DNA from 2 places in the Streptomyces sp. NPDC057743 genome. Region 1 is predicted to be linked to the other one. Evidence: riboswitches for the same ligand, from Rfam matches in the RefSeq annotation. Region 1 holds a riboswitch; the other holds the start of a gene.
What was found. A riboswitch is a leader RNA that binds a small molecule or an ion and turns the genes downstream of it on or off. The one in region 1 is predicted to bind S-adenosylmethionine.

Region 1 (3,735 bases):
CGTCCGTTTGGCACGGACGGGGCAATTTCCGGACACCACCCGGACAGAGTTGGCGCAAATCCGATCTGCGCGCTCCGCGCGGGGCGGTCGAGGGGCCTCAGCAGCCGCCCGCCCGTCGCCCGACCACCACCCCGGCAGGACGGGGCTGCGCCCCGGAACCTCCAGCCACCGCCGGAATGATCGAGACGCCCGCGCCTTCCGGGGTCGGGGTCGCAAGGCCCTGCTCGAAGCGGACGTCGTCGTCGTTGACGTAGACGTTCACGAAGCGGCGGAGCTTGCCGGCGTCGTCGAGCACCCGGGCCGCGATGCCGGTGTGGTTCTTCTCCAGGTCGGCGATCACCTCGGAGAGGGTCGCGCCCTCGGCCGGGACCTCGGCCTTGCCGCCGGTGTAGGTGCGCAGGATGGTGGGGATGCGGACGGTGACGCTCATGTTGCTGCCTCCAGGGCTGCGGGAAGAGGGGGAGCGGGAGGGGCGGGGCCGGCTCAGTCCGCCAGGCCGGCCGCGCGGAACGCGTCCAGGTCCGGGCGGATGGTGGCGGTGGGCCCGGAGGCGACGGCGTCGAGGGTCTTCAGCCCGTCGCCGGTGTTCAGCACCACCGTGGTCAACGACGGGTCCAACACACCGTTCTCGATCAGCTTCTTGGTCACGCCGACGGTCACCCCGCCCGCGGTCTCCGCGAAGATCCCCTCCGTACGGGCCAGCAGCTTGATGGCCTCCACGATCTGGGGGTCGGTGACGTCCTCGACGGCGCCGCCGGTGCGGCGCGCGATGTCCAGCACGTACGGGCCGTCGGCCGGGTTGCCGATCGCCAGCGACTTGGCGATGGTGTTCGGCTTCTGCGGCCGGACGACCTCGTGCCCGGCCTTGAAGGCCACCGACACCGGCGAGCAGCCCTCGGCCTGCGCGCCGAAGATCTTGTACGGCTTGTCCTCGACCAGGCCGAGGGCGATCAGCTCCTTCAACCCCTTGTCGATCTTGGTGAGCTGGGAGCCGGACGCGATCGGGATGACCAACTGGTCCGGCAGTTGCCAGCCCAACTGCTCGCAGATCTCGTACGCCAGGGTCTTGGAGCCCTCGCCGTAGTACGGGCGGAGGTTGACGTTGACGAAGCCCCAACCCTCGCCCAGCGGGTCGCCGATGAGCTCGGAGCAGAAGCGGTTGACGTCGTCGTAGTTGCCCTCGATGGCGACCAGGTCACCGCCGTAGACCGCGGCCATCACGACCTTGCCGGGCTCCAGGTCGTGCGGGATGAAGACGCAGGACTTCAGGCCCGCGCGGCGCGCCGCGGCGCCGACCGCGCCGGCCAGGTTGCCGGTCGAGGAGCAGGAGAGGGTGGTGAAGCCGAAGGCGCGGGCGGCCTCGACGGCGATCGCGACGACCCGGTCCTTGAAGGAGTGGGTCGGGTTGCCGGAGTCGTCCTTGACGTACAGGCCGCCGGTGACGCCCAGTTCGGCGGCGAGCCGGTCGGCCTTGACGAGCTTGGTGAAGCCGGGGTTGAGGTTGGGCTTGTCGGCCACGTCGGCGGGGACGGGCAGCAGGGGGGCGTAACGCCAGATGTTGGCGGGGCCGGACTCGATCCGCTTCCGCAGGCCCTCGGGGTCACCGGTCGGCAGGTCGTAGGCGATCTCCAGCGGGCCGAAACACTCCTGGCACGCGAAGATCGGGCCGAGCTGGAAGCGCTGTGCGCACTCGCGGCAGGAGAGCGCGACGGCGGGGCCGAGGGCAACAGCGGGGGTGGGTTCGGTTGCTTGCACAGCCATGGAGGCGAGGCCCTTTCTCCTCATCTTCCTCACGGCGCATTTCGCCGCGAGACGGATTTGGCACCTTCCCTAGCCGGGAGCCTCGCGCGCGCACTGTGCTGTCTTGCGGCGGAGACCGGCTGGAGGGTTGCCGGGGCTTCAACGGGCCGTATCCCTCTGCCCCTCTGGATGAGCGCTATGGCGCTGGGCGGAGCCCAGGCATTTGTTGCGCGGCGACCCCGACATGCGGGGCGCGTCCGCGTTGTTCAAGACTGTAACCGAAGGCACTGACCGTTGAGATAGTCGTCCGGTCCGCGAGATGGATCACATAACGGGCTCCCGTTCGGGGCCCACCGAGGAGAGTCGTAGACGTGCTGGAAGAAGTGGAGCGCTGGCTGGCCGAACGCTCCTGGTCCGCCGCGGACCGCCCGCTTGCGCGGCTGCTGGAGGCCAAGCACCAGACGGGCCAGACGGTCAGCGTGGTGCTGCCCGCGCTCGACGAGGAGGCGACGGTCGGCGCCATCGTCACCGCGATCCGCGCCGATCTGATGACCGGGGAGGTGCCGCTGGTCGACGAGCTGGTGGTGCTGGACTCGGGCTCCACCGACCGCACCGCCGAGGTCGCCGCGGAAGCCGGCGCCCGGGTCGTCCACCGGGACAGCGTGCTGCCCCGTATGCCCGCGCTGCCCGGCAAGGGTGAGGTGCTCTGGCGCTCGTTGATGGTGACCGGCGGCGACATCGTCTGCTTCGTCGACGCCGACCTGCGGGAGTTCTCCGCCACCTTCGTCTCGGGGATCGTCGGGCCGCTGCTGACCGACCCGGACGTCCAGTTCGTCAAGGCCATGTACGACCGGCCGTTGGAGACCGGGCAGGGCCCGGCGCCCGGCCAGGGCGGGCGGGTCACCGAGCTGGTCGCCCGGCCGCTGCTCAACCTCCACTGGCCCCAACTGGCCGGCTTCGTGCAGCCGCTGGGCGGGGAGTACGCGGCCCGGCGCTCGCTGCTGGAGCAGCTGCCGTTCCCGGTCGGCTACGGCGTGGAGCTGGGCCTGCTGGTGGACGCCCTGCACACCGTCGGGCTGGACGCCCTGGCCCAGGTGGACGTCGGGGTCCGCAAGCACCGCCACCAGGGCGGCCAGGCGCTCGGCCGGATGGCCGCCGCCATCTACCGCACCGCCCAACTCCGGCTGGCCCGCGGCCACTTGATCCGCCCCCGGCTGACCCAGTTCGACCGTGGGGAGCACGGCTTCGTGCCGCGGACGACCGCGGTGGACACCGAGGAGCGGCCGCCGATGGCCGAGATACCCGAATACGCGGAGCGGCGGGCCGCCTGAGAGGCGGCCCGTACGTTTGCGCGGTTCCCCGGCGGGTTAATGTCGCGACATGGTCTCCGAGACGGTCTCCGAGCGCAGTCCGGTCCAGCCAGGTGCTTCAGTCCTCGTCGCGTCCAACCGCGGGCCGGTGTCGTACGCCCTGGGAGCGGGCGGCGAACTGACCGCCAAGCGGGGCGGCGGGGGGCTGGTCTCCGGGCTCTCGGCCATTGGTCCTGAGACGGACGCGGTGTGGGTCTGTGCCGCGCTCGGGGACGGTGACCGGGAGGCGGTGCGGCGGACCGGCGGGCTGCTGGACGTCGCGGACACCGGCGGGCAGCGCGTGCGGATGCTCGACATCCCGGCCCAGGTGCACGCCGCGGCCTACAACGACGTCGCCAACTCCGTGCTGTGGTTCGTCCACCACATGCTGTACCAGACGTCGCTGGAGCCGGCGTTCGACGGGGACTTCCGCGACCAGTGGGCGGCGTACGAGGCGTACAACGCGGCGTTCGCCGACGCGCTCGCGGAGGGCGCGGGCCCCGGGGCCGCGGTGCTGGTGCAGGACTACCACCTGGCGCTGGTGCCGGGGATGCTGCGCCAGGCACGGCCGGACGTGCGGATCGCGCACTTCTCGCACACCCCGTGGGCGCCGCCGGAGTACTTCGCGATACTGCCCGACGACGTC
Region 2 (3,735 bases), on a different contig from region 1:
GGGCGGCGGCAGCGTGGCGGACCGTTCCTGGCCGGTCGTCCTGAACACCCTCCTCGATGGCCAAGACCTCACCGCGGACGACACCGCCTGGGTCATGGACCGGATCATGCGCGGCCAGGCCACCGATGCGCAGATCGCCGGCTTCGCGGTCGCGCTGCGCGCCAAGGGCGAGACGGTCGCGGAGATCTCCGGCCTGGTGCGGACGATGTACGCGCACGCCAGCCTGATCGACGTGCCAGGCCCCAGCGTCGACATCGTCGGCACCGGCAGCGACGGGGCGAAGACCGTCAACATCTCCACCATGTCGGCGATCGTGGTCGCCGGCACCGGCGCCAAGGTCGTCAAGCACGGCAGCCGCGCCGCGTCCTCGGCCAGCGGCGCCTCCGACGTGCTGGAGAAGCTGGGCGTCAATCTGGACCTGAGCCCGCGCCGGGTCGTTCAGGTCGCCGAGGAGGCCGGCATCACCTTCTGCTTCGCGGCCAAGTTCCACCCCGCGCTGCGCCATGTGGCGGCCGCCCGCGGACAGTTGGGCATCCGTACGACCTTCAACGTGCTGGGGCCGCTGACCAACCCCGCCCGGGTCAAGGCCCAGGCAACCGGCGTCGCGGACGCCCGGATGGCGCCGATCCTGGCCGGGGTGCTCGCCGAGCGCGGCTCCTCCGCGCTGGTCTTCCGCGGCGACGACGGGTTGGACGAGCTGACCACGACCGCCACCTCCCGGGTGTGGATCGTGCGCGACGGCACGGTCCGCGAGGAGCCGTTCGACCCCCGGGACGTCGGCATCGGCCTGGTGCCGGTGGCGGCGCTGCGCGGCGCGGACGCGTCGTACAACGCGGAGGTGGCCCGCCGGCTGTTGGACGGCGAGACCGGCCCGGTGCGGGAGGCCGTGTTGCTCAACGCGGCGGCCGCGCTGGCCGCGTTGGAGCCGTCCGACGCCCCGTTGACCGAGCGGATCCGGGAGGGCCTCGGCAGGGCGGCCGAGTCCCTCGACTCCGGGGCGGCCAAGCGCACCCTGGAGCGCTGGGCGGCGGCCAGCAACGCCTGACGGCCGGCGGATGTGACGCAGGTCCCGGTCCGGAATGCGGACCGGGACTTGCGCACCGAAGATCGCGCGGGCAAGATTCATGCCCAGGTCACGAGTGACAGCGACACAGGCCCCGGCCCGCTGTCCGGCAACCCTCCTTCCGTGGCGGGGTGCCCCGGGTGATGACCAGGCCGCAGGCAGCGAGGTCTGCGGCAAGCGCGGATCCCTCGCCAGGGATCCTGGTCCCCGAGGGAGCCTCCCCGTGATGCAGCGAATGCGCTAGGGCCGCAGGCCCCGTTCCCGCACTCTTCAGCTCTGCTCTCCTTTCACACCGCGGTGTTGTGCCCGGCCGCTCCTCCCCGCCCCTCTCGGGCCCCGAGGACGCCCCTCACCGCGGTGAACTCGCCTACCTCTCACGGGAGTTCGCCATGTCTGTTTCCGTCGCTGCCGCCGACCGCGCCGTCTGCGCCCCGCTGCCCGTGCTGGGACGGGACGTCACCGTCCCGCTGGTGACCGGCGGCGAGGTCGACTACGCCGCGCTCGACTACGCCGCCAGCGCCCCCGCGCTCCAGCGGGTCTGGGACGACGTGGCCGGCTACGCGCCGTACTACGGCAGCGTCCACCGCGGCGCCGGCTACCTCTCCCAACTCTCCACCGACCTCTTCGAGAACAGCCGCAAGACGGTCGCCGACTTCCTCGGCTGCCGCCCCGACGACCAGCTCGTCTTCACCCGCTCCACCACCGACTCGCTGAACCTGCTGGCCGCCGCGCTGCCGCAGGGCACCCGGGTGTTCGTCTTCGAGACCGAGCACCACGCCTCGCTGCTGCCCTGGGAGCGCCGCGCGGACCTGGCCGTGACGTACCTCAACGCGCCGCGCACCCCGCGGCAGGCGGTGGACGCCCTGGAGAAGGCGCTGGCCGCCCGCGAGCCCTACGGCCCCGCGCTGGTGTGCGTCACCGGCGCCTCGAACGTGACCGGGGAGCTGTGGCCGGTACGGGAGTTGGCGGCCGCCGCGCACGCCCACGGCGCCCGGATCGTGCTGGACGCGGCCCAACTCGCCCCGCACCACCCGGTGAACCTCGCCGAACTCGACGTCGACTGGGTCGCGTTCTCCGGCCACAAGCTCTACGCGCCGTTCGGCGCCGGGGTGTTGGCCGGCCGCGCCGACTGGCTCCAGGACGCCGATCCGTACCTGGCCGGCGGGGGCGCCAGCCGGAAGGTGACCCGGCGCGCCGACGGCGGGGTGGACGTCGAGTGGCACACCACCGCCGCCCGGCACGAGGCCGGTTCCCCCAACGTCATCGGCGCCTACGCCATCGCCTCCGCCTGCCGGGCGCTCACCGAGGCCGGTTTCGAGGGCCTGGTCGCCCGCGAACAGGAGCTGATCGCCCAGGTCCGGGCGGGCCTGGCGGACGTCCCCGAAGTCCGGATCCTCTCCCTCTTCGGCGACGACGCCCCGCGGGTCGGCGTCCTCTCCTTCGTCGTCGACGGCTGGAACAGCTCGCACTTCGCCGCGGCGCTCTCCGCGGAGTACGGCATCGGCGTCCGCGACGGCCTGTTCTGCGCGCACCCCCTGGTCCGCACGCTGCTGGGCAGCGCCCCCCAGGACCCCGGCGAGTGCGGCGCCCCCGAGGCGGCCCCCGGCGAACGCTCCCTGAACGCGATCCGCGTCAGCTTCGGGGCGGGGACGCCGGACGAGCACATTGCCCGCTTCGTGCGGGCGGTCCGGGAGCTCGTCGCCGACGGGGCGCGGTGGAAGTACCGCGTGGAGGACGGTCGTTGTGTGCCGGTCGGCGCGTAGCGCCGTGGGCTTCCCACGTACTTGGCTTTCCCGCCGCGCGGGTTGCTGTCTTTGCGCCTGCGGCGCAATGCGTATCCGCTGCGCGGGGCTGTCGGGGTGGGGGGGGGGCCGGGGGGGGGGGGGGGCCGGGACTGCTTCGCTTTACGTCCGGCCCCCCCACCCCTCCGGCCCGTCCCCTCCCGTGGGTGGGTGGGAAAAGACGGTGGGTGCAACTTCCTCCCGGTGGGTCAACTCGGGCCGCTGGGTTGAGTGGTGGCCGTCAGAGGGCGCGTGGGTGTGTGAGCCCGAGCGGTGACCATTGGGGGACGCATGAGCCTGAGTGGTGACCGTCAGAGGACAAGGGCGCGTAAGTCTGCGTGGTGACCGACGGAGGACGGGCGGCCCCAGCGACCGGGCGACGGCCGTCAGGGGACCCCAACGGCCAACCCCCACCCACCAGTTATCCACCCACCCAACGGGAGGGGACGGGTCGGAGGGGCCGGTATGCCAGACGTAAAGCGAAGCAGTCTGGCATACCGGCCCCGGAGGCCCGTCACCGCAGCCGACAGCCCCGCGCAGCGGACTAACGCTCTTTGCGCCGCAGGCGCAAAGACAGCAACCCGCACGGCGGGAAAGCCAAGTACGTGGGAAGACAAGCCAAGCGCAAGCGTCACGCGTCGAGGCCGATGGAAAACGCGGCCTCAAGATCGTGTTGCGAGTACGTGCGGAACGCAATGTGCGTCTCGGTGGAGGCGACGCCGGGGACCTTGCTGATGCGGCCGGGGATGACGTCCGCGAGGTCGTCGTGGTGGGCGACCCGGACCATCGCGATGAGGTCGTGGGCGCCGGTGACCGAGTAGACCTCGCTGACGCCTTCCAGCGCGGCGATCTGCTCGGCGATCTCCGGGATCTGGTCCACGCTGGTCTTGA

Region 2: linked by a shared signal. The riboswitch ahead of ACFVFQ_RS03585 (aminotransferase class V-fold PLP-dependent enzyme) and the one ahead of thrC (threonine synthase) in region 1 are both predicted to bind S-adenosylmethionine.

The regions. Positions count from the first base shown of each region.
Region 1 covers NZ_JBHVJX010000008.1:116,879-120,613, forward strand. The annotation lists gene ACFVFQ_RS11580 (MoaD/ThiS family protein) at 98-430, opposite strand; gene thrC (threonine synthase) at 484-1,761, opposite strand; SAM riboswitch class I at 1,779-1,936, opposite strand; gene ACFVFQ_RS11590 (glucosyl-3-phosphoglycerate synthase) at 2,112-3,071, shown strand; gene ACFVFQ_RS11595 (trehalose-6-phosphate synthase) at 3,121-3,735, shown strand, end outside.
Region 2 covers NZ_JBHVJX010000002.1:346,703-350,437, reverse strand. The annotation lists gene trpD (anthranilate phosphoribosyltransferase) at 1-1,045, shown strand, start outside; SAM riboswitch class IV at 1,132-1,249, shown strand; gene ACFVFQ_RS03585 (aminotransferase class V-fold PLP-dependent enzyme) at 1,453-2,826, shown strand; gene ACFVFQ_RS03580 (Lrp/AsnC ligand binding domain-containing protein) at 3,476-3,735, opposite strand, start outside.